DNA from 3 places in the Janthinobacterium longum genome. Region 3 is predicted to be linked to each of the others. Evidence: predicted binding sites of a transcription regulator. Region 3 holds the regulator's gene; each other region holds the start of a gene.
What was found. Region 3 encodes sigma-54, which starts transcription at its own class of promoters, with help from an activator protein. Its sites were predicted from a motif close to TGGCANGNAANCTGCTTT; they were not measured.
Positions count from the first base shown of each region.

Region 1 (10,338 bases), on a different contig from region 3:
CGTCGCACAGCAGCAGGTCCAGCACCGGCAGCCACTCGGGCTGGGCGCGGTAGCGGGCGCGGTAGGTAACGATGCTGTCGGACAGCTCCAGCAGCCATTCCAGGTTGGCGTTGCGATCCATTGCCAGGGCGCGCTGCAGCACCTCGCACTGGAATTGCAGCCGTTCGAGACGCCGGCCTATCGACATGAAACGCCAGCCCAGGTCGCGCGTCATGCCGTCGAGCGCAAAGCCGGCCAGCATCATCAGCGAGGCGGCGGCATCGTCCAGAATGGTCATGGCCGCCGACTGCGACGGCCGCTCGCCGGCGTACACCGCCGGCTGCACCATGCGGTTCAGGGCGCGCCAGTTATCGACCGAAAAGCGCTCGTGCAACTGGCCGGCGACGCGGTGCAACTGGTGCTGCTGGCGCGCCAGCCCGGGCACGTCCGGTGATACCACGGCCAGCAGCAGCGCCGATTCGATCTCGGCGTCGCTGAAAATGGTGGCCGGCGCGACACCGGCCTGGCTCTGCGCCATGACTTGCGCGCCCTGGCTTTGTGACTGCGACTGGGACTGAGACTGGGACTGGACAGCAGCCAGCGGCGCCGGCTTCCTGGCAGCGTCGAGCAGCTGGAAATGGATGCACAAGGCTTCCACCGTGGGCCACTCCGCACCGCGCTGGTCGAAGCGCACATTGAACAGGAAATGCAGCGCCACGCGCAGCAGGCGGCCGGTATTGTCGCAGCGTTCCGCGTGGCGTCCGAACCACAGCAGGTTTTCCGCCACCCGGCTCGACAGGTTGGTGTCTTCGCGTACCAGGTTCTCGCTGGTGATGCTGCGGTGCTGCGGGCGTTGCACCTCCACTTTTGCGCGCGCCTGCACCCAGGTGTCCTTGCTGGCGCCGCCCATGTGCATGGTCAGTACGCGTGCATCCGGGCCGGTGGCCACGCGGGTCAGGCCGCCCGGCATCACCACATAGCCGGTTGGGGTGGCACAGGCGAACACGCGCAGGCCGATGGCGCGCGCCTGCAAGCCTGGCGTGGCGCCGCCTTTCCACACCGGCGCCTGCGACAGCCGCACCACTTCCTGGGCGATGAAATTGCCGGGGTTGGCGCGCAGTGCGGCGATAAACGCCTCGCGTGCCGTGCCATCGAGATCCTTGCCGAACACGGCAGACTGGGGACGCTGAGAGAAACTTGGCTTGATGACCAGCCGGTCAAGCTTGCCGATCACTGCCTCCAGGGCAGCCGGTTCGCCGCACCACCAGGTGGCGACCGACGGCATCTTCAATGGCTCGCCCAGCAGGCGGCGCGACAGTGCCGGCAAAAAGCCCAGCAGGGCGCCCGATTCAAGCAGGCTGGAGCCGAGGCTGTTGGCGAGCAGTACATTGCCGCGCCGCGCCGCCTGGGTCAGGCCCGCCACGCCCAGCATCGAGCTGTCCAGTTCCAGCGGATCGCAGGCCTCGTCGTCGACCCGGCGCATGATCACATGAACCCGCTGCAGGCCGGCCAGGGTTTTCAGGTAGACCACGCCGTCGCGCACGGTCAGGTCGCCGCCTTCGACCAGCGGCAGGCCCAGATGGCGCGCCAGGTAGGCCTGCTCGTAATAGCTGGCGGTGCGCGGGCCGGCCGTCAGCAGCACGATCAGCGGGTTGTCGCCGTCGCGCAGCGGCGCCGGTGTGTCGCCGCTTGCCGCGCACTGCCTGCCCCAGTGCACCAGGCTGTCGTGCATGGTGCGGAAAAATTGCGACAGCGGCTGCACTTTCAGTTCGCGCAGCAGGTCGGGGAAGGTGGGCGAAATGATGGCGCGGTTTTCCAGTGCATAGCCGGCGCCCGAAGGCGCCTGCGTGCGGTCGGCTACCACCCACCATTTGCCATCGGGCGCGCGCGCCAGGTCCACCGCGTAAAAATGCAGGGCCACGTTGTCATGATGCGCAATATCGTGGCAGGGGCGCAGGAAGCCTGCATGGCCGTGTATCAGTGCCGGCGGCAGCAGGCCTTCGCGCAGCATGCGCTGCTCGCCATACACATCGCCGAGGATATTGTTGAGCAGGGTGGCGCGCTGTATCACCGCCGCTTCGATCACGCTCCATTCGTCGGGCGGCAGTATCAGCGGCAGGGCGTTGAGGTCCCAGGGCCGCTGGCGCCCGTCCCGGTCTGCAGGCACATTGTAGGTGACGCCGTTTTCGCGCACCTGGCGCTGCACCATCTCGTTGCGCTGGCGCATCATGCCCGGCGCTTCGAGCTCCAGGTTGGCCAGCATCGCGCGCCAGTGGGCGCGCGGTACCTTGGCCGCGTCCAGCATTTCATCGTAGCTGTCGGGCGCGGCCAGGTAGTGGGCAAGGAGGGGAGAGGACATGGGCACGCGTTGCGATTCTATTGCAGGATCGCAACAATAGGTCAATACGGCTGCCAGCGCAAGTCCAGGGTCATCGGGAAGCTCGGATTATGTGCCTCTTTCATCACAGTCATCGGGCCTGGCGTGTGGCCATGTGGCCAGAAGCGCGCAAACCGGCGTGCTTCGGCGGCGTTGGCATTGACCGGCGAGCCGGCCTCGCTGCGTCCGCCCGGATGCACCACATGGTAGGTGCAGCCGCCGATCGCGCGTCCGCTCCAGGTGTCGACCAGGTCGAAGGTGAGCGGCGCCTGTACCCCGATGCTCGGATGCAGGGCCGACCATGGACTCCACGCACGGAAGCGCACGCCGGCCACGTATTCACCCGGCACGCCGGTCGGATGCAGCGGCAGCATGCGGCCGTTGCAGGCCACGATATGGCGCCCGTCCGTCAGGCCGCGCACCAGCAACTGCATGCGCTCGACCGACGAATCGACATAGCGCGCCGTGCCGCCGGCGGAAACTTCCTCACCCAGCACGTTCCATGGCTCGATGGCCTGGCGCAGTTCCATTTCCACGCCCTCGTAGACCACCGTGCCGAAACGGGGGAAGCGGAATTCGATGAAAGGCTCGAACCAGTGATCCTCGAACTGGTAGCCGGCCGAACGCAGGTCACGCGCCACATCGCGGATATCCTGGGCGACGAAATGCGGCAGCATCCAGCGATCATGCAGCGCCGTACCCCAGTGCACCAGCCTGGCCTGGAACGGCTGGCGCCAGAAGCGCGCCACCAAAGCGCGCAGCAGCAGCATTTGCAGCAGGCTCATGCGCTCGTGCGGCGGCATCTCGAAGGCACGGAATTCCACCAGGCCCAGGCGGCCGGTCGGGCCGTCCGGCGAATACAGCTTGTCGATCGAGAATTCCGAGCGGTGCGTATTGCCGGTCAGGTCGACCAGCATATTGCGCAGCAGGCGGTCGACCATCCACGGCTTGTCGCCCGGGTGCATGTTTGGCAGCACCTGGTCCATCTGCTGGAAGGCGATGGCCAGTTCGTACAGATTGTCGTCACGCGCCTCATCGACGCGCGGCGCCTGGCTGGTCGGCCCGATAAAGGTACCCGAGAACAGGTAGGAGAGCGCCGGATGCACTTGCCAGTAGGTGATCAGGCTTTTCAGCAGGTCGGGCCGGCGCAGCATCGGGCTGTCTTCGGCGGTGGCGCCACCAAGTGTGGCGTGGTTGCCGCCGCCGGTGCCGGTATGGCGGCCGTCGAGCATGAATTTTTCGGTGCCCAGGCGTGTCAGGCGCGCTTCCTGGTACAGGGTCGACATGTTATACACCAGCTCGTTCCAGCTGGCCGCCGGATGGATGTTGACTTCGATGACGCCAGGGTCGGGCGTCACGCTGAGCAGCTTGATGCGCGGGTCGCGCGGCGGCGGATAGCCTTCCATGCGCAGTTTCAGTTTCAATTTGGAGGCAGTATTTTCCACTGCCGTCACCAGCGCCAGGTAGTCTTCGATGCGCTTGAGCGGCGGCATGAAGATGTACAGGCGGCCGGCCCGCGCTTCGATGCACAGCGCCGTGTGGATCACCTCGCGGGCAGCCGGGTCTTGCGGCGTGCGCGCTTTCGCGCTGTTGTCGGCCTTGCCGGCAGCCACGCCCAGCACCGGGCGCTTGTCTTTTTTCGCGGCTGGCAGCGCGCCGCGCGGCGCAAACGGATCGACGTCGAACTCAAGATCGGCTTCACGCTCTTCCGGCAGGACCCATGGCAAGTTGGCCAGCGGCAGGCGCAGGCCCATCGGCGAATCGCCTTCGATCAGGTACAGGTGTTCGCGCCGCAGCGGCCAGGCCGAGGTACGCCAGTTGGTACCCAGCATGACGGATGGATCGTAGTCGGCGGCCTTCAGCGGCAGCACGTAGCCTGCCACCTGGCCCAGGCCGCGTTCGAGCAGCCGCGCCAGGCGGCGGCGCTCTTCGGGCGCCTTCAGGTCGGCTTGCAGCGGGTCGAGGTTGCGCGGCAACGCCTGTTCGCGCTGGGCCTGCAGCAGCACGTCTTCATAGGCGGCGATGGCGCTGCCGGCCGGCAGGCGCAATGTACGGGTCAGTTCGGCGGCAAAGCTGGCTGCCTGCTCGCTGCCATAGCCGTCGTCCACATGTTCGTCGGAAAACAGGGTGGCGTCGAGCCACATCGGCTGGCCGTCGACGCGCCAGAAGATATTGAGCGCCCAGCGCGGCAGCGGCTCGCCCGGATACCATTTGCCCTGGCCGTAATGCAGCATGCCGCCCGGCGCAAAGTGGTTTTTCAGGCGGTGCATCAGATTGCCGGCCAGTTCGCGTTTTTCGTCACCGTGGGCGAGGGTGTTCCACTGCGCGCCATCCATGTCATCGATCGACACGAAGGTCGGCTCGCCGCCCTGCGTCAGGCGCACGTCCTGGCGTTTCAGGTCGGCATCGACCTGCTGGCCCAGCTGGTCGATTTTTTGCCAGTCCGCTTCCGAATATGGTTTCGTCACGCGCGGGTCTTCGTGGATGCGGGTGACCGTCATTTCATGGTAGAACGTCACTTCGGCCTGGTCTGTGTAGCCGCTGACCGGTGCGGCCGACGAGGGCATGGCGGTGCAGGCGAGCGGAATATGGCCCTCGCTGGCCAGCATGCCGGAGGTCGGGTCCAGCCCGATCCAGCCGGCGCCGGGAATATAGACTTCGGTCCATGCATGCAGGTCGGTAAAGTCTTCGGCCGCGCCACTGGGGCCGTCAAGCGACTCCTGGTCGGGGCGCAGCTGGATCAGGTAGCCGGACACAAAACGCGCCGCCAGCCCCATTTCGCGCAGGATCTGCACCAGCAGCCAGCCTGTGTCGCGGCACGAGCCCGAGCGTTTTTCCAGGGTATCCTCGGGCGCCTGCACGCCTGGTTCCATACGCAGCAGGTAGGCAATATCGCGCTGCAGGCGCTGGTTGATGGCCACCAGGAAGTCGTTGGTCAGCATGGGCTGCGCCAGCAGCTCAGCGCGGGCCGACGCCACCCATTCGGTTTGCAGCGGCCCGGCCGTTTCCGTCATCAGGTAGGGGCTCAGTTCCGCTGCCAGCTGTTCCGGGTAGGAAAATGGAAATTTTTCGGCGTATTTTTCAACGAAGAAATCGAAGGGATTGATGACCGTCATGTCGGCCACCAGGTCAACCGTAAAGTCGAGTACGTCAGTTTTTTCCTGGAAGACAAACCGGCCGATGTAGTTGCCGTAGGGGTCTTGCTGCCAGTTGATGAAGTGATCCTGGGGCTGCACCGTCAGCGAGTACGACAGGATCGGTGTGCGCGCGTGTGGTGCCGGACGCAGACGTACTTCATGCGGCGACAGATTGACCAGGCGGTCATAGCGGTAACTGGTCTTGTGGTGCAGCGCGATACGGATAGCCATGCGGAATGCCTTTTCATGTGGACGCGATTTGTATCATCGCGATAAGCTTGGGTAAGCATAATTCATACCATAAGTATCAGCGTAACACGCCGCGTACCGCAGGCACAGTTCTTGATAATACTGTAGTGCTAAGATACTTCCTGCCTTCTGCACGCCAGCAATGCACCGCAGCGACGATCTGTGTCTCGCGCGACGCACCATGATGGTGCAAATCACACAAAAATTGAAAGCGATTAACGCCATGTGGCTGCGTACTGCCTGCAAGCTGGACTTCACACTTGACAGTGCGACCCCGTTCATCCTGATGTTGCGTCCCCGCAGCGGCGCCCAACAATGGGTGGCGCGCGAAGCCTACCTGCTCACGCCCAGCGTGCCGGTGATCGAGTTCACCGATATGTACGGCAACCTGTGCCAGCGTCTGGTGGCGCCGGCCGGCGAATTTTCCATCGACACGAATGCCGACGTGATGACCTCGCACGACATCGATGTGGCGCCCGGTGCGCCGTTCGATGCCGTGCAAGATCTGCCCGACGCCGTGCTGGCCTTCCTGCTGCCGAGCCGCTATTGTGAATCCGAGCAATTTTCAACCATGGCCGGCGAGATTGTCGCCGGCGTGGCGCCGGGCTACGACCAGGTAGCCGCACTGTGCGACTGGATACGGCGCGAGGTGCGCTTCGATCCGGCCACGGCCTACGGCCAAATGACGGCCGCCGAGGTCAACCTGCGGCGCGAAGGCGTGTGCCGCGATCTGGCCCATCTGGGCATTGCGCTGTGCCGCAGCCTGTGTATTCCGGCCCGTATCGTGGTGGGCTATCTGCACGACCTGGCGCCGATGGATCTGCATGCCTGGTTCGAGGCCTGGGCAGGGGGGCGCTGGTATACCTTCGACCCCACGCAAGAAGCTGCGCGCGGCGGCCGCGTCACCCTTGCCTACGGGCGCGACGCGGCCGACGTGGCCATTTTCAACCAGTTTGGACCGGCGGTGCCACCGCATCGGATGCAGGTAACGGTGCAGCTGCTGGAGCCGCCGGTTTGACCAGGTTTTTGATGCCGGTCTGCTTGTACGACGCCACTACCTTGTGCACGAAGGTCAGTTTTTCCAGCACCGGCGTGCTGAGCTTGAACGGATAGGAGTCCGGCATGCCGATGCTGCGATTGAGGCTGTTGAGCACATACGTCAGGGCAAACCAGTCGGCTATCGTATCGTCGAAGGTGTCGAGCCGCGCCGGCAGGGTCACGCCTTCCATGGAGGGCTCGTCAGGCCTGGCAGGCTTGAGCGACAGGCCGCAGGCGTGCGCTGTTTCCAGCGTGTCGAGCATGTGCAGGTAGTGTGCCCAGGTTTCGGCCCAGTCTTCCCAGGGGTGCGAGCTGGCATAGCTGCTGACGAAGCGCTCTTCCCAGTTGGCAACCGGGCCTGCGCTGTAATGGCGCTGCAGGGCTTCGCCATAGTCGGCGCGTTCGTCACCGTAGAGGGCACGGAAACCGTCTATCCATGGGGTGTCAGCAACCAGCCGGTCGAAATAATAGTGTCCGCTTTCATGGCGGAAATGCCCCAGCAAAGTGCGGTAGCGCTCATGCATCTGTTCGCGCGTGCGCTCACGCTCGGCAGGATCGGCTTCGGCGATATTGAGCGTGATCAGTCCGTTGTCATGGCCTGTCATCACGCACTCATCCGTCACGCCGTCTTCGAGGAAATTGAAGGCCAGGCCGGTTTCAGGCTGATCGTCTTTCGAGTCCGGGGTCAGGTTCAGGGCGGCCAGGGAAAACAGCAGGCGGCGTTTGGCCGTTTCCAGGCGCGACCACAACACCAGATTCTTTTCCGTGGACAGCTCCGGTATGACATCGTTGAACTGGCAAGACTGGCACAGCTCATGCGGATCGTCGGCAGGAATCATCCAATTGCAGACGTTGTACTGCACATAATTGCTGCATTGCTTGTACAGCTTGCCTGCGTCTTTGCTGTTCAGGCTACTCCACAAGCCATCCCCGGCTGGTTCATAGCTGTTGATGGTGCGCAGCGTGGGCTCGAAGCCCAACATGCTGTTGCAGTTGGAACAGTGGGTGTTTTCGAAAAAAACCTGCTGTGAACACTTGTTGCAATGAAACGTTTTCATGGGGTGCCGGGAAAAGAAGTTGGGAGTCGTGTATCTGGTAAGTTCGCAATTTACCAGCAAATGCGGTGCCGCGAAGCCGCTGTAGGAGAATGCCTCGCTATCGTGCGCGCGGTGCGGCGTTTATTGGTTGGCGCACGCAGCTGTGCCGGACGCGTTATCATCGCCGGCAAAACGACTATTCTTTGTCGCCAGCCATCATATCAACGAAAGCCAGACCGACATGTCCACCCCCAGTTCTCCGCCGCGCCGCGGCTCCTTGCTGCTGCTGTTACCAATTGCCTTGATCCTGCTGGTCCTGGCCGCGCTGTTCGCGTGGGTCGGCGGCTGGTTCGGCAACGCCAGGCTGACCCCGCAAAAAATGATGGACTTGGCCCAGGGATCGGGTACGCAGGCGCCTGGCTTCCGGCGTGCGCACAGCAAGGGCGTCTGCTTTGCCGGCACCTTTGCCCCCACGCTTGACGCTGCCAGCCTGTCGAAGGCGCGCGCATTCTCGCAGCCGTCGATTGCCGTCATCGGACGCTTCTCTGCGTCGTCCAATAATCCCTATGCGCCGGACGGTGCTTCTCCGGTGCGTGGCATGGCGGTGCAGCTGAAAACCGACGACGGCCAGGAATGGCGCATCGCCATGAACAGCTTCCCGTTTTTTGCCGCCGCCACGCCGCAGGCATTCCAGGCGATGAACGAGGCCGGCAAGCCCGATCCCGCCACCGGCAAGTCCGACCCGGAGAAGATGAAGGCGGTGCTGGCCGCGCATCCCGAGATCGCCGCCTTCCAGGCCTGGGCGAAAACCGCACCGCGCTCCGACAGCCTGGGCAATACCCGTTTCAATGGTGTCAACGCGTTTCGCCTGACGGACCCGAAGGGAGTGGACCGCATGGTGCGCTGGTCGATGCGTCCGCGCACGCCATTCGTCGCCATGAGCCCTGAACAGCTGAAAGCGGCCGATCCGAATTTCCTGATGACCGACCTGGACCAGCGCCTGGCCGCCGGTCCGCTGGTGTGGGACATGGTGCTGCAATTTGCCGAAGCCGATGACCCGGTCAATGATCCCTCGAAGGCCTGGCCCGATTCACGCAAGGAGGCCACCATCGGCACGTTGACCCTGGCGCATGCTGAGCCGCAAGCGACCGGCCCTTGCCGCGACCTCAATTTCGATCCCATGATATTGCCAGTCGGCATAGCCGGCAGCGACGATCCCATCCTGCGTGCCCGCTCGGCCGCATATTCGGTGTCGTTCAACCGCCGCGAACGCGAAATCAGCACCGGCAAATCCGCGTATCCTGTCAACCAGAACGGAGCTGCCCGATGAATCGCCCACGCCACTTCAATCTGCTGGCCCGCGCGCTGCACTGGTCGATGGCCGCCGCCATACTCGCCATGCTGTTCGTCGGCGCCGGCATGGTCGTCTCACTGCAATACCGCGCCCCCTTGCTGGACCTGCATCGCCCGCTCGGCATCGCCATTTTGCTGCTAGCCATCGTGCGCCTGCTCAACCGCCTGAGCCGGCCGACGCCGGCGCTGCCGGGCGACCTGCCTGCCATCCAGAAGTTTGCCGCACATGTTTCGCACTGGCTGCTGTATGGCCTGATGCTGGCGATGCCACTGATCGGCTGGGCCATGCTGTCGGCCGGCGGCTATCCGATCCCGATGTTCGGCGTGGTGACCCTGCCGGCGATCATGCCGCACAGCCCCGAGGTGTATGGCATGCTGCGTCCCTTGCACGGCGTGCTGGCGTATGTCCTGTTCGCCACCATTCTTGCCCACCTCGGCGCGGCCCTGTTTCATGCCTGGGTGCGGCGTGATGAGGTGTTTGGGCAAATGGCCAAAGGGGAGCGGGAGTAAAGCGCTAGACATAATGTATTTGACCTGCCGGACCTCAAGCGACGCGGGTTAAGCTTGAGGTCCGAGGAACCCCAGGCGCAGAGCCGCAATTGAGGAGGGCAGGTCATGGAACAGTTTAGCAAATACGTGGGCATGGATGTGCACAAGGCGACGATTGCGGTTTCGGTAGCTGAGGCAAACGGAGGCGAGTTGCGCTAGCACGGAGAAATCGAGAATACGCCAGAAGCGGTTGCCAAGCTGGTGCGGCAGTTGCGCAAGAGCGACGCGCGACTGTCCTTCTGCTACGAAGCCGGACCATGCGGGTATGGCCTGCACCGCCAGCTTACCGACCTGGGCTGGGACTGCCAGGTGGTGGCGCCGTCGCTGATTCCACGCAAGGCCGGAGACCGTGTCAAGACCGACAGACGCGACAGCCTGATGCTGGCGCGGCTGCATCGTGCCGGCGAGCTGACGGCGGTATGGGTGCCCGACGATGCGCAGGAGGGCTTGCGCGATCTGACACGGGCGCGCGAAGATATGAAGAGTCTGCAATTGAAGGCCAAGCAGCGGCTGTCAGCCTTCCTGCTACGGTATGGCAAGAGCTACGCAGGTAAGACCAACTGGACCCAAGCTCATTTCCGCTGGCTTGAACAGATGAAATTCCAACCAGTCCAGCAGA
Region 1 is NZ_JBNYXQ010000001.1:350,431-360,768, reverse strand. It holds gene ACQ4WM_RS01630 (circularly permuted type 2 ATP-grasp protein) at 1-2,338, opposite strand, end outside; gene ACQ4WM_RS01625 (transglutaminase family protein) at 2,380-5,724, opposite strand; gene ACQ4WM_RS01620 (transglutaminase-like domain-containing protein) at 5,924-6,760, shown strand; gene ACQ4WM_RS01615 (zinc-binding metallopeptidase family protein) at 6,687-7,838, opposite strand; gene ACQ4WM_RS01610 (catalase family peroxidase) at 8,059-9,147, shown strand; gene ACQ4WM_RS01605 (cytochrome b) at 9,144-9,680, shown strand; partial or broken gene ACQ4WM_RS01600 (IS110 family RNA-guided transposase) at 9,786-10,338, shown strand, end outside.
Region 1: the regulator sigma-54 is predicted to act here: its motif matches at 5,777-5,794, upstream of ACQ4WM_RS01625 (transglutaminase family protein).

Region 2 (10,338 bases), on a different contig from region 3:
GCTGGCCGCCAGCAGCGCCAGCGCATAAGCCGCATACGGCCAGGCGCGCACGAAGTTGAGGGTGATGGCCGTCTTGAACGGTTCCAGCTCCACCAGCGTATCGACGGCAAAGCCGGTAACGGCACTGGCCAGTATCAGCGCCAGCGCCCCGTATTTGAACAGCTTCAGGCGCGCATCCCGGGCGCGGCTCAATTTCAATTGGGGCAGCTTGCACAGGCGCGCCAGCTTGCCGGTCAACTCCTGCAGCGCGCCGAACGGGCATAGCCAGCCGCAGAAAGTACCGCGCCCCCACAGCAGCAGCGACAGCAGCACGTAGCCCCACAACGCCACCGTCATCGGATCGTGCAGCAGAAACGACAGGCTGCGCCCGGCCACCAGGGCCTGGATCACGCCGGTGAGATTGACGATCGATAGCTGCGCCTGCGCGTAGCAGCCAATAAAGCCGATGGTAAACAACAGGTAGGTGCCGCGAAACCAGTGAAAACGGCGGCCGTTGGCGCTGATCTTGCGCGGCAGCGACAGGGCCACCGCCAGCACCGCCAGGCCACCCGCCAGGATCAGGAGGGCCATCCTTTGCGCCTGCCAGGCTGCGTGCCAGCTGGCGCCGCCTGGCGCGGCAATTAAAAAACGCGACGGTATCCGATAGGTAACCGGCAGCTCGCGCACAATGCGCTCGGGATAGAACTGGCCCTTGCTGCGCGTGACCGGCACGCTGAAATCAAATGCGGCGCCTGGATCGAGGCCCGCTTCGGCAGGAATCCGAAACACCGTCAGGCTGGCGTCCGGAGGCACGGCAATCCCAGGCAGCAGTTTCAGATCGAGATCCAGGTCGCGCAGGTCGATGGCCAGCTGGTGCTGGCGCAGCAGCAAGCGATCGGGAATGCCGCCGCGCGTAAAATCGTCGCCCGGCACGCGGTGGCGGCCCGACGAAATAACGAGCATCGCCTGGTCGCCCGCTTCGATCCAGGGTTTCAGCTTGGCCACGCTGGCTTCGGTGAGCAGGCTGCGCGCCACCGCCGGCACCGACACGCAAGCGAGGTACAGATCGATAAAAATGGCGTCCGGCTGGCGCAATCCTTCTTCATCGAGCCGCGCGCCGTCGCTGCCTGCATAGCGCTGTTCCATCTCGCGATTCGAGACACGCAGATGGCGCAGCAAACCGTCATCCTGCAGGCGCTTGAAAGACAGCGTTTCCATCACATCGGGACGCACGCGTGCCATCCTGGCCGCGCCCTTGCCCGCGCCAAAACCCAGTTTGCGGCGCGACACCAGCAAGGCCGCCGCCAGCACGCTTTCATTGATGATGCGCACCGAGACCGTGGCCTTGGAAATGCCGTCGATGGTTACGCGCGAGGCCTCAGGCTGGCGCGCGCGACTGGCCTGGTTTTCGATATGGATGTTCTGCCTCAGCGACACCCCCCGGTACTGCCTGACGAATTCAAACAGCGGCGCCTCACCCAGGCCATACTGGAACACCGGCTCATGCTGCGACAGCACCTCGACGCCGATAAAGCGCCCGGCAGGGTCAATCGCCACCAGCAGGTTGACCGGCACGCCCGAAAAACCGGGGATGGGCGCCAGGTCGCTTGACTCGAACACATAGCCGGCCAGCACATTGCCGCCGGCGCCCTGGCGGAACAAGGGCCAGACCGGCAGTTCGGCATCGCGTTCACCGACCGACAATGGCGCCGGAAAGCGACGCGCCAGTTCGGCCTGTGTCATTACACCTGCGTGCACGGGCGAGGCGCCAAGCAGCAGCGCCAGCACACCTGTCGCCAGACACATGATCAGCGTGGCGGCACGCCGGCAGCGCGCTGCGATTGTCATGATGGTCTCCATCGTCTGTGTTTGATGGAGTTGACCATGGCAATTTGCATGCCTGGCAAAATAAGGGGAGAGCAGCAGGAATACGGCGTGCGCTGTGCTAGAACGAATCAATGGTGCGACAGACACTGTCACAAGCCGGAGCAGGAGCAGAGGGCAAAAAAACTGACGGCCGCAGCCGTCAGCTAAAACCGTGTCCGGGCGAACGGGGAGATGACGCCCGCATGGTTCCGGACCCAGGTGGCAACAAACTATGGACTGGCAACCTTGGCAGGTTGCCCCAGCTGCGCCAGTTCTTCGTCGGTGAACAGGTGCGAACGGGTCAGGAAGCGCCGGCCCGTGCCGTTATCGAGCGAGAACATGCCACCATTGCCATCGACCACGTCGATGATCAATTGCGTATGTTCCCAGTACGCGAACTGCTCGATGCCCATGTAGAACGGCGTGCCGTCCAGATTGCCGAGGTAAACGTCGGTGTCGGACAGATTGAACTCGCCGGCCGCGTAGCACATCGGCGCGCTGCCGTCGCAGCAGCCGCCCGACTGGAAAAACATCAGCGGCCCATGCTTGCCACGCAAGGTAGCCAGCATCTCCAGCGCGGCCGGGGTGGCCGTCACGCGTTCCATGGTCATCATCGCTCCTTAGAAGAAGCCCAGCGCGTTCGGGCTGTACGACACCAGCAGGTTTTTCGTCTGCTGGTAATGGTCCAGCATCATCTTGTGGTTTTCACGGCCGATGCCCGACTGCTTGTAGCCGCCGAACGCGGCGTGGGCCGGATACAGATGGTAGCAATTGGTCCACACGCGGCCGGCCTGGATCGCGCGGCCAACGCGGAAGGCGCGCGATCCGTCACGCGTCCACAGACCTGCGCCCAGGCCATACAAGGTATCGTTGGCGATGCGCAGCGCGTCGGCTTCGTCCTTGAAGGTGGTCACCGACACCACCGGTCCGAAGATCTCCTCCTGGAAGATGCGCATGCTGTTGTCGCCCTTGAAGACGGTAGGACGCACGTAATAGCCTTTTTCCAGGTCGCCGCCCTGCGTATTACGCTCGCCGCCGGCCAGCACTTCGGCGCCCTCCTGCTTGCCGATGTCGATATACGAGAGGATTTTTTCCAGCTGTTCCTGCGACGCCTGCGCGCCCAGCATGGTGGAGGCATCGAGCGGATTGCCCTGCTTGATCTTCGCCACCCGCTCCAGGGCGCGGGCGATAAACGCTTCGTAGATCGATTCCTGGATCAGCACGCGCGACGGGCAGGTGCACACTTCGCCCTGGTTCAGCGCGAACATGGCAAAGCCTTCCAGACATTTGTCGAAGAACGCGTCATCGGCGTCCATCACGTCGGCAAAGAAGATATTCGGCGACTTGCCACCCAATTCGAGCGTGACGGGTATCAGGTTCTGCGCTGCGTACTGCATGATCAGGCGGCCGGTGCCGGTTTCGCCCGTAAACGCGATTTTTGCGATGCGCTTGTTCGAGGCCAGCGGCTTGCCCGCTTCCAGGCCATAGCCGTTGACGATATTGAGCACACCCGGTGGCAGCAGGTCGCCGATCAGTTCGATCAGGACCATGATCGAGGCCGGCGTCTGCTCGGCCGGTTTGAGCACCACGCAATTGCCGGCGGCCAGGGCCGGCGCCAGCTTCCACACGGCCATCAGGATAGGGAAATTCCACGGAATGATCTGGCCCACCACGCCCAGCGGCTCGTGGAAGTGATAGGCATAGGTTTCCGAGTCGATCTGCGCAACCGAGCCCTCCTGGGCGCGGATGCAGCCGGCGAAGTAGCGAAAATGGTCGATCGCCAGCGGAATGTCGGCAGCCGTCGTTTCGCGGATCGGCTTGCCGTTGTCGATGGTCTCGGCGGTGGCGATCAGCGACAAATTCGCTTCCATGCGGTCGGCGATTTTATTGAGGATATTGGCGCGTTCCGTTTGCGAGGTCTTGCCCCATGCGTCCTTGGCCGCGTGCGCGGCATCCAGCGCCAGCTCAACGTCTTCGGCAGTGGAGCGGGCCACTTCGCAGAAGACCTGGCCGGTGATCGGCGTGATATTGCCGAAGTATTCGCCTTTGACGGGAGCGACGAATTTGCCGCCGATATAGTTGTCGTAGCGTTGTTTGAAGGGATTGGCTACGCCCAGTTTGCTGATGTCTGCCAGATTCATGTCGTCCTCTTTCTCGTTGGTCTTGGCTTCGATGAAAGCCGCCGGGAGGCGGCCCTTTGGATTATTCGTCAGGTGATCCTGATCTCTTGTTTTGCAAATGCCGTGCCAGCACGCAAACAGCGGCGGTGACCGTTCGCCACGCGCAAAGCTGCGTCAAATGGGATCATCCGCGCCCGACAGTTGTTGCGTTTCTGAGCAGCGCAGCACGCATGGCAACAAGGCGCACTGGCGATGCGCGCGATGGCATACCGATTGCTACCCTGGTCATGCCGCGATCAAGCGCATAACCACAACGGAGACCATCATGACCCCACATATTGCTGTCAACACTAACAGAAAAACCAGCCGCCTGCGCAGCGTGCGGCTTGCCGCTGGCGGCCTTGCCTGCATACTGGCCGCCGCCGTCTGGGCACATGGCAACATGACGCCACAGGCGGTCGACACATCCACACTGCCACAACTGGGCGCCGAGTGGCGCACGGAAAATCCGTACAGGAACAATGCGGAAGCGATACGGATCGGCAACTCCGCTTTTACGCAAAATTGCGCCCGCTGCCACGGACTGGAAGCCGTTTCGGGCGGCATGGCGCCCGACTTGCGCAAGCTCGACAATGACTGCGCGGCCTTGTCGGATGCCAAGAAAAAAGAGGCTTGCGCTCAGGAAATTGATCAGTATGTGCTGGACACGGTACGCCATGGACGCTCGCGCAATGGCGCCGTCTATATGCCGCCGTTCGAAGGCGTATTCAGCCAGGAGGCGATCTGGGCGGTGAAGGCGTATCTGGAGACGCGGCGCGAAGTGCCTTTGTAGGATCACGCCTGTCATCAAAAGCAGGCGCTGCCACGGCAGCGCCTCTGCTGCCTCTGCTTGCTACCCCTTATTACTCCGGAATTTTTGCCCAGGCCAGGCACCAGCCCGGCGCCGCAATCTGTTTGCGGCCAAACATGGCGCAACCTGCCCACGCATCATCCTTTTTGCCCTGGAAGAAAGAACAGTTGGCACAGTGCTGAGCCGGCTTGTGCTGCGGATATTTTTTCGTATCGACCCTGGTCGTGTCGTGGCGGTAGCCGAGTGCCCTGGCCTGGTCGCTGTCCTCGTCGACTTTCGGCGCGGTCGACTGTGCGCCGGCGAGCGAGGCTGCGCCCATGCCGCCGACGGCGAGCAACTGGCAAAGGAAATGGCGGCGTGGTACTGGGTGCATGATGGTCTCCTGTTGTGGTTATAGGAAGGCGCATATCGGCCTTCCCTGCTCCCAACAGCAACCCTTGTGCCAGCCCGGCCCTGCCACCGGCAGCGACGCCGCACTGTAACAAAACAGCACAGCGCCGCGTTGCCAACTGTGGCAGTACGGCGCATACCGACGCGCCCGCGCCGTGGAAAAAGCCTGGCACGCATGTTGCTCAATTACCCATGGCAACCACGTCGCACCACCATAAAAACCAACAAGGGAGACCAGCATGCAGCCACAATTTCCACGTCCGATCGCTTTCGCCATCCTCGCCCTGATCGCCGGCGCCGTCTCGGCGGCCGATACCAAAGTTACCTGGGACGATATCGCCAACGCCGACAAGGGTACCGCCGATGTGCTCAGTTACGGCCTGGGCCTGAAAGCGCAGCGCCACAGCCTGGCGAAAAAAATCAACACGAAAAATGTCGGCCAGATCGTGCCCGCCTGGACCTTCTCGTTCGGTGGCGAAAAGCAGCGCGGCCAGGAAGCCCAGGCGCTGGTGCATGACGGCATCATCTATGTGACCGCCTCTTACTCGCGCATTTATGCACTCGACGCCAAGACCGGCAAGCAGCTGTGGGCCTATGAACACCGCCTGCCCGACGATATCCGCCCATGCTGCGATGTGGTCAACCGGGGCCCGGCCATCTATGGCGACAAGGTCTATTTCGGCACGCTCGACGCGCGCATGGTGGCGCTGAACAAGAACACCGGCAAGGTGATGTGGAACGAAAAATTCGGCGACCAGAAACTCGGTTACACGATGACGGGCGCGCCATTCGTGATCCGCGAAAAAGGCGGCCGCGTACTGCTCATACACGGCAACTCGGGCGATGAATTCGGCGCCCAGGGCTGGCTGTTCGCGCGCGATCCGGATACCGGCGCGGAAGTATGGGCACGGCCGCTGGTCGAAGGCCATGTGGGCCGCGCCGATGGCAAGCCGGGCACCCCGACTGGAGACGCAAAAGCGCCCAGCTGGCCGCGCGACAAGGACGGCAAGCTGCGCGAATCGTGGGAGCACGGCGGGGGCGCGCCGTGGCAGACGGCGTCGTTCGATCCCGAAACCAATACCATCGTCATCGGCGCCGGCAACCCGGCGCCATGGAATACCTGGGAACGGACCAAGGAAGGCGACGACCCGCGCAACTGGGACAGCCTGTTCACCTCGGGCCAGTCCTATGTCGATGCCAGCACGGGCGAACTGAAAGGCTTTTACCAGCACACGCCGAACGACGCCTGGGATTTTTCAGGCAATAACTCGGTGGTGCTGTTCGACTACAAGGATGCCAGGACGGGCAAGCTGATCAAGGCCTCGGCCCACGCCGACCGCAATGGATTCTTCTACGTAACCGACCGTAGCAAGCTGGCGACAGGCGCCGGCTACCCGAACAAGCCGACTTCCCTGATCAATGCCTGGCCTTTCGTTGACGGCATCAACTGGGCCACCAGCATCGACCTGAAAACCGGGCGGCCGGTGGAAAACGGCAAGCGCCCGCCGCTGCCGGAAGCGGGTGCCGACAAGGGCAAGGCCGTCTTCGTGTCGCCACCATTTTTGGGCGGTACCAACTGGATGCCGATGTCATATTCGCCCGACACCGGCCTGTTCTACATCCCCGCCAATCACTGGGGCATGGATTACTGGACCGAGCAGATCCACTACAAGGCTGGTTCGGCCTACCTGGGCCAGGGCTTCCGCATCAAGCGCCTGTATGAAGACCATATCGGCACCCTGCGCGCCATCGATCCGAAGACCGGCAAGATCGTCTGGGAAAACAAGGAGAAATTCCCGCTGTGGGGCGGCACCCTGACCACCGCCGGCGGCCTCTTGATCACCGGGACCTCGGACGGCTTCGTCAAGGCCTTCGACGCGAAGACCGGCAAGGAATTGTGGAAGTACCAGACCGGCTCCGGCGTGGTGTCGGTGCCCGTCACCTGGGAACAGGACGGCGAGCAGTATATCGGCCTGTCGAGCGGCTATGGCGGCGCGGTGCCGCTGTGGGGCGGCGACATGGCCGAGCTGACCAAGCAGGTGACGCAAGGCGGCAGCTACTGGGTGTTCAAGCTGCCGAAAGCACCGTCCAGGGTGGCCAGCAAATGAGAACCGCGCCGGTACGCCTGCAGGCTGCCGGCGCGCTGCTGTGCTGGGCCCTGTGCCTGGCGCCGCAGTCCGCCTTCGCACAGGTCCTCAACGGCGAAACCGCAGCCGAAGTCACCATCATCAATGGCTGCCATCTGTGGCCGTACGCGCAATGCGCCAACGCCGACCTGCGCGGCGCCAACCTGGTCGGCAAGGACCTGCACGGCGCCGACTTTCGCGGTGCGCGCCTGATGCGGGCCAATCTGCGCAGCGCCAACCTGGCCGGCGCCCTGCTCGATGGCGCCGACCTGACGGGGGCGATGGCCTATTCGCTCAATGCGCCGGGCGCCTCGTTCAGGAAAGCCATCCTGGCCGGAGCCAACCTGGAAACGAGCCGGCTGATGCGGGCCGACATGGACGGCGCCGACCTGCGCGGCGCCAGCCTGGAAGCGGCGCGCCTGAACCTGGCCAGCCTGGTCGGGGCCAGCCTGGTCGATGCCGACTTGCAGGAAGCGAAATTCTGGGGATCGAACCTGAAAAACGCCACTCTGGAGCGCGCCATCCTGCGCTTCACCATTTTCCCCGATGCCAACCTGGAGGGCTGCACCGGCTGCCCGCCAGGCTGGTAATACCGGAGCTTCGCCATGTACCGACTGCTGCTGTTGTTCCTGCCATTGCTCGCACACGCCACCGACACCACTCCCTCGCGCGGCGACCCGGCCGCCATCGATCTGGGCAGGCAGGTATTCCAGGCCAATTGCGCCCGCTGCCACGGCGCCGAAGCGACCCAGCCGTCGGCCGAGGCGCCCGATTTGCGACGCCTGAACGCCTTTTGCCAGCAACTGAAGGACAGCGCACTGCAGGCACGCTGCCTGCAGGATGTCGATGCCTACTTTATGATGTCGGTAAAGGCGGGCAAGGTCCGCGCGGGCATCGTCTATATGCCGCCATGGCGCGATGTGCTGACTGCCGGGGAAATCTGGGCGGTGCGCAGCTTTATCGAAAGCCGTCCGCCCGCCGCGCCGCGCCTCAGGACCAGCGTCGACATCGACCACGCCGCACACTAGCTGTGCACTAGCCTCACATCACTGGAGAATTCATGAAGCAGTACCGATTCCGTTTGAACGCCGTCGCCGCCCTGTTCACGCTGGGCGCCTGGCCCGCCGCCGGCGCGCTGGCCGCCGAAACCGGGGCCGATGCGCAGGTGGCCGGCCTGCCCATTGCCGACGTGGTGGTGGTCAGCGCCACGCGCGTCGGCCACCGCAGTTTCGATATGCCGGCCGCCATCGACGTCGTCGACAGTGCGCGCATCCAGGATGGGCAGATCCGCGTGAATGCCTCGGAGGCGCTGGCAGCCGTGCCGGGCCTGGTGGTGCAGAACCGCCAGAACTATGCGCAGGACTTGCAGATCTCGTCGCGCGGCTTCGGCGCACGCTCGGCCTTCGGCGTGCGCGGCGTGCGCCTGATCAGCGACGGCATCCCGGCCAGCATGCCCGATGGCCAGGGCCAGGCGGCCACCTTCAATCTGGATACGGCCGAACGCATCGAAGTGCTGCGCGGGCCATTCTCGGCCATTTACGGCAACCATGCGGGTGGCGTGATCCAGCTGTTCTCGAAAGACGGGCAAAACCCGCCGTCGGTCGAATTGAATGTCACCGGCGGCAGCTACGGCACCAATAAGGTCGACCTGAACGCGCAGGGCGAAGCGAACGGCGTCGCGTATGTGCTCGACGGCTCGCGCTTTCGCACCGAGGGTTTTCGCGACCACAGCGCCGCCACGCGCGAACAGGCGTTTGGCAAGATCACCGTCAAGCCGACTGCCGACAGCAAGCTGACGATCGTCGCCAACAGCCTGCATCAGGGCAATACGCAAGATCCGCTGGGCGCCACCTGGGCCACCTTCGAGCGTGATCCACGCGCCGGCGAGCTTGACGCGACGGACCCGCAAAATCCGAAACGCACCCTGGCCGAGCGCTACAACACGCGCAAAAGCATCGATCACCAGCAGATCGGCGCTACCTGGGAACAGCGCTTCGGCGACGACCGCCTGCACGTGATGGCGTATGGCGGCAACCGCGACGTGATCCAGTACCAGGCATTTACCAAAGGTTTCCAGGCACCGGCCACCCATTCGGGCGGCGTGGTCGACTTCAAGCGCGACTTTTACGGTATCGACACCAACTGGACCCATGTCAACCAGCTGGCCGGCGGCAAGCTCAGTACCACCATCGGCATCGACTACGGCCGCTCGCAGGATGACCGCACCGGCTATGAAAACTATATCGGCGATGTCTTCGGCCTGAAGGGGCGGCTGCGCCGCGACGAGCAGGATGTGGTCTCCAGCCTCGACCCATATATCCAGGCCGAATGGCAAAGCGGCCCGTGGATGCTGAGCGCCGGCGTACGGCACAGCAAGATGAAAGTGGCCGTCGATGACCATTACCTCGGCAACGGCAACGACAGCGGCAGCCTGGAATACAGCCATACGACGCCGGTGCTCGGTGTGCTGTACCAGCTCAACCCCAACCTCAATGTGTACGCCAGCGCCGCGCGCGGCTTCGAGGCGCCAACCTTGAACGAACTGTTTTACTCGGGCAGCGGCAGTGGCTTCAACTTCAAGCTGAAACCGGCCACCAGCGCCAACCTGGAAGCGGGTATCAAGACGCGCATCAACGACAATACGCAGCTGAATGCGGCGGTGTTCCAGGTGCATACGGATGACGAACTGGTAGTCGACGTTTCCAGCGGCGGGCGCACCAGCTATAAAAACGCCAGCAAGACCGTGCGCCAGGGCGTGGAAGTGTCGCTGGACTCCAGCCTGCCCCATGGCTTTACCACGAAGTGGGCGCTGACCAGTTTGCACGCCGTGTATGACGAAGCCTTTGGCGCCGTCGCCAAGGGCAGTCGCCTGCCCGGCGTGCCAAGCGCCAACCTGTTTGCCGAACTGGCGTGGAAAGACGCGCTGGAACGCTACGGCGCAGCGTTTGAAACGGTGGCCAGCAACAAGGTGTATGCCGAAGACAGCAACCAGGAAAAGCCGGCGCCC
Region 2 is NZ_JBNYXQ010000017.1:3,546-13,883, forward strand. It holds gene ACQ4WM_RS24390 (4Fe-4S binding protein) at 1-1,827, opposite strand, end outside; gene ACQ4WM_RS24395 (DUF779 domain-containing protein) at 2,076-2,459, opposite strand; gene adh (aldehyde dehydrogenase) at 2,466-3,986, opposite strand; gene pedF (cytochrome c-550 PedF) at 4,291-4,797, shown strand; gene ACQ4WM_RS24410 (high-potential iron-sulfur protein) at 4,868-5,188, opposite strand; gene ACQ4WM_RS24415 (methanol/ethanol family PQQ-dependent dehydrogenase) at 5,445-7,313, shown strand; gene ACQ4WM_RS24420 (pentapeptide repeat-containing protein) at 7,310-7,921, shown strand; gene ACQ4WM_RS24425 (c-type cytochrome) at 7,937-8,359, shown strand; gene ACQ4WM_RS24430 (TonB-dependent receptor family protein) at 8,392-10,338, shown strand, end outside.
Region 2: the regulator sigma-54 is predicted to act here: its motif matches at 4,228-4,245, upstream of pedF (cytochrome c-550 PedF).

Region 3 (10,338 bases):
TACGCGAATATGAACCGTATCGGCATGGATGCCTTTATCGCCGCTGGCGCCAAGGGCATCATCCACGCCGGCGTGGGCGATGGCAGCGTGGCCGCGCAAATGAAGCCGGCGCTGGTCGAAGCGCGCCAGAAGGGTGTGCTGATCGTGCGTTCGAGCCGCGTGGGACAGGGCATCGTGGCGCGCAACGGCGAAGCCAATGACGATGAACTCGACAGTGTCGTGTCGGACACCCTGAACCCGCAAAAAGCCCGCATCCTGCTGATGCTGGCGTTGACCAAGACCAACAGCACACAGGAAATCCAGCGTATTTTCTACACCTATTGATGGCCCGCCGGGCCGGCGCCACATTTGCCGCATCAGGCAGATTTACGCTGGCCCGCTTTGCTGCCATACTTCGCCCCTGAACAATCAATCGGCAGCGGCTGCGGCGCTGCCCGTGGCGCATGGCTATCCTGTCCGAGATTACCCTTTACCCGATCAAATCGTGCGCCGGCATCGCCCTGCGCGAGGCCGTGCTGACTGATTGTGGCCTGATGAGCGAACAGGTGTATGACCGCGAGTGGATGGTGGTCGATGCCGAGGGCCGTTTCCTGACCCAGCGCGACTATCCGCGCATGGCGCTGATCGTGCCCACCATCAAGGCCACTACCATGGAACTGCGCGCGCCGGGCATGTTGCGCCTGGAAATTGAACTGGGTCTGCCGCATCCGCAACTGGCGCCCATGCTGGAAGTCCAGTTGTGGGATGAGCAGGTACGCGCCTATGATTGCGACGCCGTGACGGCGGCCTGGTTTTCCAACGCCATCGGCGTGCCATGCCGGCTGGCGCGTTTCCACCCGGACGTGGTGCGCACCACCGGCACCAAATGGACCGCCGGGATTGCCGCGCCCACCCTGTTTTCCGATGGTTATCCGTTGCTGGTGGCGAGCAGGGCCTCGCTCGACGATGTGAACGAGAAGCTGCGCGCGGCCGGCCGCACGCCGTTGCCGATGAACCGCTTTCGGCCCAACCTGGTACTCGACGGCATCGGCGCTTTCGAGGAAGATTATGCCGACACGCTGCAGTTTGGCGCCACCACCCTGAAACCCGTCAAGCCCTGCCCGCGCTGTCCGATTCCCTCGGTCGATCAGGCCACGGGCGTGCCGGGACCGGACCCGCTCGATGTCATGCATTATCGTGCCAAACCCGGGCTCGACGGCGCAATCTGCTTCGGCATGAACGCCATCGTCACCAGTGGCGGCGACGAAGCCATCGTGGTGGGCCAGGAAGTCGGTTTCGAACTGGCGTTTTAAGCGTTGTGGCCGCACAGAAGGGTTTGAGGTTTATATATGATTCAACCGATATCGCCGGCATCAGACCAGCAGGGCAGCGATGCCAGCAGCCTGGCCGCATCGATCGCCCGCCTGGAAGCGGAAAACCAGGCCTTGCGCGTGCGCATGGGGTATTTGCACGAGCAACTCGAACGCAACCACGACATCATGGGCCGCCACCAGGCGTTTGACCTGGAAATCGTCGGCGCCGCCACCTTTCCCGAACTGATCGGTACCATCTTTCGTACCTTGCCGGTGGTCTCCGAACTCGACGGCGTTACCCTCAGCCTGGTTGACGAGGGCGACGATATCCTGGTGGTGATGGAAAAGTTGGGCGTCGATTTCAGCGACTTTCCGCAAATGTTGTTCGTGCAGCATCCTGAAGAGCTCGGTTTCATGCCGGCTGGCGAAGGCGCGCCACAGTTGCCGCTGCTGGGGCCATTCGATGCGACCGTGCACGGCGCCCGCTTTCCGGCCAGCGCGACCGCTGGCAAGCTGGTACTGCGCAGCGTGGCGCTGGTGCCCTTGCTGCGCAACAAGCGGCTGATCGGCAGCCTGAACCTGGCCAGCAGCGACAGCGCGCGCTTTACACCGGCGCTGGGCACTGACTTCGTCAAGCACATGGCGTCGATTATCGCGATCTGCCTGGAAAACGTGATCAGCAATGAAATGCTGAAATATATTGGCCTGACTGATGCGCTGACCGGCGTCTACAACCGCCGTTATATCGACCGGCGCATGCTGGAAGAAATCGCCCGTGCGCGGCGCCAGCAATATTGCATCGCCTGCATGTATATCGATATCGACCACTTCAAGAAGGTCAACGATACTCATGGCCACCAGGGTGGCGACGAAGTCCTGCGCGAAGTGGCGGCGCGCATCCGCCAGGAATTGCGCCGCTCCGACGCGCTGGGGCGCTTCGGCGGCGAGGAATTCGTCGTGCTGTTGATTGATGCCGACCTCGACAGTGCTACGTTTGTGGCCGAGCGCATCCGCGCCAGCATCGCCGGCACGCCGTTCGATTTGCCCGGTGCCGGGCAAGCGGGCGCCGTGCAGGCGTCGGTCAGCGTGTCGATCGGCGTGGCCAGCCTGCCGTCGCAATCGGAGCAGTTGGCCATCGAAGTGGTGGCGCAGCAACTGGTGGCGCACGCCGACCAGGCCCTGTACCAGGCCAAGGCGAATGGCCGCAACCTGGTGGTCAGCGCCTCGGCAAGCTGATTTACTTCAGCAGCAAGCTTTCCGCCCTGGCGACGGCATCGGCGCTGCCGCGCAGTACCACCACGTCGCCGCCGGCCAGCTGCGTTTCGGGCGTGACTGCAAGCCGGCTACGTCCGCGGCGGATGGTGGTAACCAGCGCGCCACAAGCGCTCATGTCGATGCTGCTCAAAGGAACACCAATGCAGTGCGCGCCATCGCCGACGGTTACCGAATGCAGGCGTTCGAGTTCGGCGTCGTCGCCGGCGTCGCTGGCGCCGTGGAAATAGCCGCGCAGCGAGGCATAGCGTTCTTCGCGCGCCGCCTGCACCCGGTGCACCACGCGGCGCAGCGGCACGCCCATCATGATCAGGGCGTGCGAGGCCAGCATTAAACTGCCTTCCATCAGTTCCGGCACCACTTCGGTGGCGCCCGCATCGCGCAGCAGGTCCAGGTCGCTGTCGTCGTAGCTGCGCACGATGACGGGCAGGGTGGGCGCCAGTTCAGTAACCAGATGCAGCAGCCGCAGGGCCGCCGGCGTGTTGGCATAGGTAATCACGATGGCGCTGGCCCGGTAAATCCCGGCTGCCACCAGGCTTTCGCGCCGACCGGCGTCGCCATACGACACATGGGCGCCGGCCAGCTGCGCTTCCTGCACCCGCTCCGGGTCCAGGTCCAGCGCATGGTATTCAATCTTTTCTTCCGTCAGCAGGGTGGCCAGGCTTTGCCCGCTGCGCCCGAAGCCGGCGATCAGCACGTGTTTCTGGGCCGCCATGGTACGGGTGGCAATTTTCGTCAGCGCCAGCGACTGCATCATCCAGTCATTGGCGGCCAGCTTGATGACGATCGCATCCGATTTTGCGATCAGCAGGGGCGCGATCAGCATCGACAGCACCATCGCCGCCAGTACCACCTGCACCACGAACGGGTCCATCAATTTGATGCCACCGGCCAGGTTGAGCAGCACGAAGCCGAATTCGCCGGCCTGGGCCAGTCCCAGCCCGGTGCGCAGGGCCACGCCGTTGCTGGCGCCGAACAGCCTGGCCAGGCCGGCGATCAGGGCAAATTTCAGCAGCACCGGCGCGCACAGCAGCAACAGCACCAGCCACCAGTTGTCGATCACCACGCGGATATTGAGCAGCATGCCGACCGTGATGAAAAACAGGCCCAGCAGCACATCGCGGAAAGGTTTGATATCCTCTTCGACCTGGTGCTTGAACTCGGTTTCGGAGATCAGCATGCCGGCCACGAAAGCGCCCAGGGCTAGCGACAGGCCCGCGCGTTCGGTGATCCAGGCCGCGCCCAGGGTAATTAACAGCAGGTTGAGCATGAATAGTTCCTGCGAACGGCGCTTGGCGACGATGGTGAGCCAGCCGCGCACCATTTTTTGTCCCAGGAACAACAGCAGGATCAGCACCACCACCGCCTTGGCGCCGGCCCAGGCCAGCGTTTCGGCCAGGTTGTCCGAGTCTTTCGTCAGCGCCGGGATCAGGATCAGCAGCGGCACCACGGCCAGGTCCTGGAACAGCAGGATGCCGATGATCTTGCGGCCGTGTTCGCTTTCGAGTTCGAGCCGTTCCGTCAGCATTTTCGACACGATGGCGGTCGACGACATGGCCAGCGCGCCGCCGAGCGCAAATGCGGCCTGCCAGCTGAGGTGCAAATAGGCCGACAGATAGCGCCCAACCAGCCAGCCAAAGACGACGGTGGCAACAATGGTGGTGACCACCTGCGCCATGCCGAGTCCGAAGACGATGCGCCGCATGGCAAGAAACTTGGGAAGGGAAAACTCGAGCCCGATCGAAAACATCAGGAAGACGACGCCGAATTCGGCCAGGGTATGGCTCGCTTCATTCTCGGCGGCCAGCCCCAGCGCATGAGGGCCGATGACGATGCCGACCGCCAGGTAGCCCAGCATGGGGGGCAAGTGCAACATTCTGAAAGCCACCACGCCAAGCACGGCGCTGCCGAGTAACATCAGGGTCAATTCTAGCGAGGAAAACATGGGTTGCCCGGGGTGGTCAGTGGAAATCGTAGTTTGTTGTGACTGGCAAGTTTTTTGCTTTCCTAATTCGTTTATACTTTGGGCATGAGTGTAACCCATGAAAAAACAATGCAGAAAGCTTTTGATCGAAGTGACATGAATGCCACAAGCGCGCGCGCCGTGGCGCTGGCCCGCACTACCTTGCAGATCGAAGCCGACGCCATCATTGCGCTGCATGCGCGCCTGGCGCACGACGACAGCGTCGGCCGCGCGGTGGCCATGCTGCTTGAATGCAAGGGCCGCGTGGTGGTGTCCGGCATCGGCAAGTCCGGCCATATCGCGCGCAAGATCGCTGCCACCCTGGCCTCGACCGGCACGCCGGCCATGTTCGTGCATCCGGCCGAAGCGGCGCATGGCGACCTGGGCATGGTCACCTCGGACGACGCCTTTATCGCCATCTCGTATTCGGGCGAATCGGCCGAACTGATGGCCATCATGCCGGTCGTCAAGCGTATGGGCGGCGTACTGATCGCCATGACTGGCAAGCCGCAATCGAGCCTGGCGCGACTGGCCGACGTGCACCTCGATATTTCGGTGGAAAAAGAAGCCTGTCCGCTGAACCTGGCGCCGACCGCCAGCACCACTGTCACGCTGGCGCTGGGCGATGCGCTGGCCGTGGCGCTGCTGGACTTGCGCGGTTTCAAGGAAGAAGATTTTGCCCGTTCGCATCCCGGTGGCGCCCTGGGCCGCCGCCTGCTGACGCACGTGCATGACGTGATGCGCAGCGGCGAGCGGGTGCCGAAAGTACCGGTGCACGCCTCGCTGCTGCAGGCACTGGAAGAAATGACGAAGAAGGGCATGGGCATGACGGCCATCGTCGATCCCGATAATCGTCCGGTGGGTGTGTTTACGGATGGCGACCTGCGCCGCATGTTCGAGCGCGTGCAGGATTTCACGCAAGTGGCGATCCGCGACGTGATGCATGCGCAGCCGCGCAGCATCGCACCCGACCGCCTGGCTGTCGACGCGGTGGCCGTGATGGAGCAGCACCGCATCAACCAGATGCTGGTGGTCGACGCTGACGGCAAGCTGGTCGGCGCCTTGCATATCCATGACCTGACCCAGGCAAAGGTCATCTGATGCCGGCGTGCTGCTCCTGCGCGGCAGGCCTATTTTTGAGAGTGAAACACTATGCGTAAGCCAGAAGGCGCCCATCGCTGGCGCTTGATTTTTACCGTGCTGGGCGCCGTCGCGGTGGCGCTGGGCAGCTTCTGGCTGCTTGAAGTGATGAACAAGAGCAGCCAGGATGTGAGTGCCAACAAGAAATTGGACGAGCCCGATTATTTCGTCACCAATTTCAGCCTGGTGCGCATGGACTTGCAGGGCAAGCCCAGCTATATCGTCTCTGGCGCCAAGCTCACGCATTACCCGGCCGATGACTCATCCGATATCGACCAGCCTTTCGTGCGCAAGATCAGCCCGGGCGTGCCGCCCATGAACATGACGGCCGAGCTGGCCCATATCGATCAGGGAAATTCACGTTTGCAATTGTCGCGCAATGTCGTGATCGACCGCGTGGCCGGTCCGAAAACGCAGAACATGACGCTGAAAACCGAGGCGCTGACGATTTTTCCTGATGAAGAGCGGATGGAGTCGGCGGTGCCGGTCGACCTGCTCTCGGGGCGTTCGCATGTGACCGGCGTGGGCCTGAAGGCCAACAATGCCACCAGCGTGGTGGAAGTACCGGGTTCGGTGCGCATCGTGATACCGCCGCGCAAAGCCGTGCCGGCCAAATAAATAAAGAGGACCAAATCAAAATGAAAAAAATCTTGCTGTTGAGCTTGTTTTCCCTGGCGGTAATGGGCAGTGCCCATGCCGAAAAGGCCGACTCGGAAAAAGAAGCCGTCATCACCGCCCGCAGCGGCCAGGTCGATGACATCAAGCAGACCCGCACCCTGACCGGCGACGTGGTACTGGTGAAGGGCACCCTGACCATGAAGGCGGGGCGTGCCCTGATCACCGAAGATCCGCAGGGCTACCAGTTCATCACCTTCTGGGGCGAAGCGGGCAAGCTGGCTACCTTCCGCCAGAAGCGCGACGGTGAAGGTGACCTGTGGGTGGAAGGCGAAGCGGAACGGGTGGAATACAACAACAAGACGGAAGTCGTGAAATTGTTTTCCAGGGCCAAGCTCACGCGCCTGCAAGGCACCAAACCGACCGATGTGGCCAATGGCGCCTTCATTTCGTATGACAGCCGCAATGAGTTGTTCAATATGGAAAACAGCGACAGCGGCACCAGCACACCTGGCGCCGGCAGCGTGCGCATGGTGATACAGCCGAAGAACAAGCCGGCGGCAGACCAAGCACCGGCCGCGCCCACGCCAGGGAAGAAATAATGGACAAGAATGAACGTTGCGGCAGCACCCTGATCGTGCGGGGACTGCAGAAAACCTATGGCAAGCGGCAGGTGGTGCATGATGTATCGCTGCAAGTCGAGTGCGGCGAAGTGGTGGGCCTGCTGGGCCCGAACGGCGCCGGCAAGACCACCTCGTTCTACATGATCGTGGGCCTGGTGCCGTCCGATGGCGGCACCATCGATATCAGCGGTGTCGATATCTCCAGCCTGCCGATCCACCGCCGCGCACAGATGGGCCTGTCCTACCTGCCGCAGGAAGCATCGGTGTTTCGCAAGCTGACGGTGGAAGACAATATCCGCGCCGTGCTGGAAATCCAGACGGTCGACGGCCGCCCGCTTAAAAAGCCCGAAATCGAGGAACGCCTCGACAAATTGCTGGCCGACCTGCAAATTGAAAAGCTGCGCGAAAACCAGGCCTTGTCGCTGTCGGGCGGCGAGCGCCGCCGCGTGGAAATCGCCCGCGCGCTGGCTACCGACCCGCGTTTCGTGCTGCTCGACGAGCCGTTCGCCGGCGTCGATCCGATTGCCGTGATCGAGATCCAGCGCATTGTGCGGTTTTTGAAGGAACGCAATATCGGCGTGCTGATCACCGACCATAATGTGCGCGAAACGCTGGGCATCTGCGACCGCGCCTATATCATCAATCAGGGTTCGGTACTGGCGTCGGGGCGGCCCGACGACATCATCGCCAACGAGTCGGTACGCCGCGTGTATCTGGGCGAACACTTCCGCATGTAAGCCAATGAAACAATCACTGCAGCTGCGCACCTCGCAGCACCTGGCACTGACGCCGCAATTACAGCAATCGATACGTCTGCTGCAACTGTCCACGCTGGAATTGCACCAGGAGCTGGAGCAGTTGCTGACCGATAATCCCTTGCTGGAACGGCTGGACGATCCGCTCGACCGCTCGCTGCGCCTGTTGTCCGACGGTGCCCTGAGTTCGACGGCGGCGCCCGCTGAAGCGCCGCCTGCGCCACCGGGCCAGGAAGCGCCTGCACCGGCGGCAGAAGCGGAAACGTTCGATGGCGATGGCGGCGAGAGCACGGCCGCGCCAGAGGGCGGCGACAGCGACTGGAACGAGGCCAGCCGCGGCAAGGCGCCCGATGACGAGGATTCTCGTCCGCAACTGGAGGCCCATCACTGCACCTTGCGCGAGCACCTGATGGAGCAGATGCGCGTGACGGTACTGGAACTGCGCGACCGTGCACTGGTGGAATTGATCATTGATGCGCTTGACGACAACGGCTACCTGGAAGAGCCGCTCGACGATATCCTGGCGCGCCTGCCGGAAGAGCTGGAAGTCGATGCCGACGAACTGCGCACGGCGCTGGCGCTGCTGCAAAGTTTCGATCCGCCCGGCGTCGGCGCGCGCAACGCGTCCGAATGCCTGGCGCTGCAGATCAAACGCTTGCCGCAGGTGGCGCTGGTGACGCGCCGCATGGCCCTGACCATCGTTGAAAAACACCTGGCCTGGTTTGCCCAGCGCGACTTCAACAAGCTCAAGAAAGCCCTCGACTGCGATGACGAAGACCTGCGCGAGGCGCAGACCGTGATTCGCTTGTGCAACCCGCACCCGGGCGCCGTGTTCGCTTCGGATGTGTCCGACTACGTGGTACCCGATGTGGTGGTCAAGCGCGCCCGCAACGGCTGGCAGGTTTCGCTGAACAATGACGTGATGCCGCGCCTGCGCGTGAACGCCATGTATGCCAATCTGCTCAAGCAGGGCAAGGGCGAAGGCGGCATGGGCGCACAGCTGCAGGAAGCCAAATGGCTGATCAAGAACATGCGCCAGCGTTTCGACACCATCCTGCGCGTGGCGCAGGCGATAGTGGAACGGCAAAAGGATTTTTTCTCGCACGGCGCAGTTGCCATGCGGCCACTTGTGCTTCGCGAAATAGCTGATACACTGGGTTTACACGAGAGTACTATCTCGCGCGTAACAACCCAAAAGTACATGCTGACCCCGCATGGAATGTTTGAGTTGAAGTATTTCTTTGGCAGCCACGTCGCCACCGAAGCAGGAGGGGAGGCGTCATCGACGGCGATACGGGCCTTGATCGTGCAATTGACAGGAGCAGAGAACCCTAAAAATCCTTTATCCGACAGTAAGATTGCGGACATGCTGGGGGAACAAGGCATGGTAATTGCGCGACGTACTGTTGCCAAATACCGGGAAGCGTTGAAAATTCCGCCAGTGAGTCTGCGTAAGTCTTTGTAGTTTTTTCGGTTCCTCTGCGGGCCGGATCGATGGACACCGCACGAACCCGATCATCTTTAGGAGTGTGTATGAATCTCACCATCAGCGGACATCATCTCGAAGTGACACCAGCCATCCGTGAATACGTACAAACCAAACTGGAGCGCGTGAAACGCCATTTCGATCACGTTATCGATATTGCCGTGATTCTGACCGTCGACAACCTCAAAGAGAAAGAAAAACGCCAGAAGGCCGAAGTGAATCTGCGACTGAGCGGCAAGACCGTCTACGTGGAAAGCCTGGCGCATGACCTGTATGCCGCAATTGACAGCCTGATCGACAAGCTCGACCGGCAAGTGATGAAGTACAAAACCAAAGTGCAAGAGCACGGTAAAGAGGCGATCAAGCATCTGCCAGACAACACTGCTGAAGAAGCCGCCGCCGTCTAGGCCTGCCGCTCCAGATTGTTGTGATCAACTAAGGGCGCGCTGTTTTATCATCGCGCCCTTTTTTGCGTCCGTTTTTCCGCCTCAGTGACGCTCGCGGTGGCGCAGCACGACCCGTTCGCGGTCGGCAAAATACTGCGCCAGGTGTTCCGCCATATACACCGAACGGTGTTGCCCACCCGTGCAGCCGAGCGCCACCGTCAGATAACTGCGGTTGTCGGACTTGAACGATGGCAGCCACTTTTCCACGAAATTGCGGATATCGGCAAACAATTCCAGCGCGCTGGGCTGGGCGTCCAGAAAAGCGATCACGGGCGCGTCGCGGCCATCGAGCGGCCGCAGCGCCAGGTCGTAATACGGATTGGGCAGGGCCCGCACGTCAAACACGAAATCGGCGTCCAGCGGCACGCCCAGCTTGAAAGCGAACGACTCGAAGAACAGAGTCAGCGGTGCGCGCTCGGAGGCGACGATATCCTTGACCCAGGCACGCAGTTTGTTGGCGCTCAGTTCCGACGTATCGATCACATGGCCCAGTTGCTGGATTGCCGACAGCCGTTCGCGCTCTTCCGAGATGCATTCGATCAGCGTGCGGCGGCTGGCGGGATTGTGATGGGGCCGCAATTCATGCGACAGCGGATGGCTGCGCCGGGTTTCCGAAAAACGCGCCACCAGCGAGTGTGTATTTGCCGTCAGGAACATGACCTTGACGTCATGCCCCTGGTCGCGCAGCAGCGCCACATTGTCCGGCAGACTGGCCAACGACTCGGCGCTGCGCGCATCGACGGCCA
Region 3 is NZ_JBNYXQ010000002.1:376,124-386,461, forward strand. It holds gene ACQ4WM_RS09955 (type II asparaginase) at 1-324, shown strand, start outside; gene ACQ4WM_RS09960 (MOSC domain-containing protein) at 444-1,292, shown strand; gene ACQ4WM_RS09965 (GGDEF domain-containing protein) at 1,329-2,528, shown strand; gene ACQ4WM_RS09970 (cation:proton antiporter domain-containing protein) at 2,530-4,509, opposite strand; gene ACQ4WM_RS09975 (KpsF/GutQ family sugar-phosphate isomerase) at 4,618-5,628, shown strand; gene lptC (LPS export ABC transporter periplasmic protein LptC) at 5,680-6,285, shown strand; gene lptA (lipopolysaccharide transport periplasmic protein LptA) at 6,306-6,884, shown strand; gene lptB (LPS export ABC transporter ATP-binding protein) at 6,884-7,642, shown strand; gene ACQ4WM_RS09995 (RNA polymerase factor sigma-54) at 7,647-9,125, shown strand; gene hpf (ribosome hibernation-promoting factor, HPF/YfiA family) at 9,194-9,553, shown strand; gene rapZ (RNase adapter RapZ) at 9,635-10,338, opposite strand, start outside.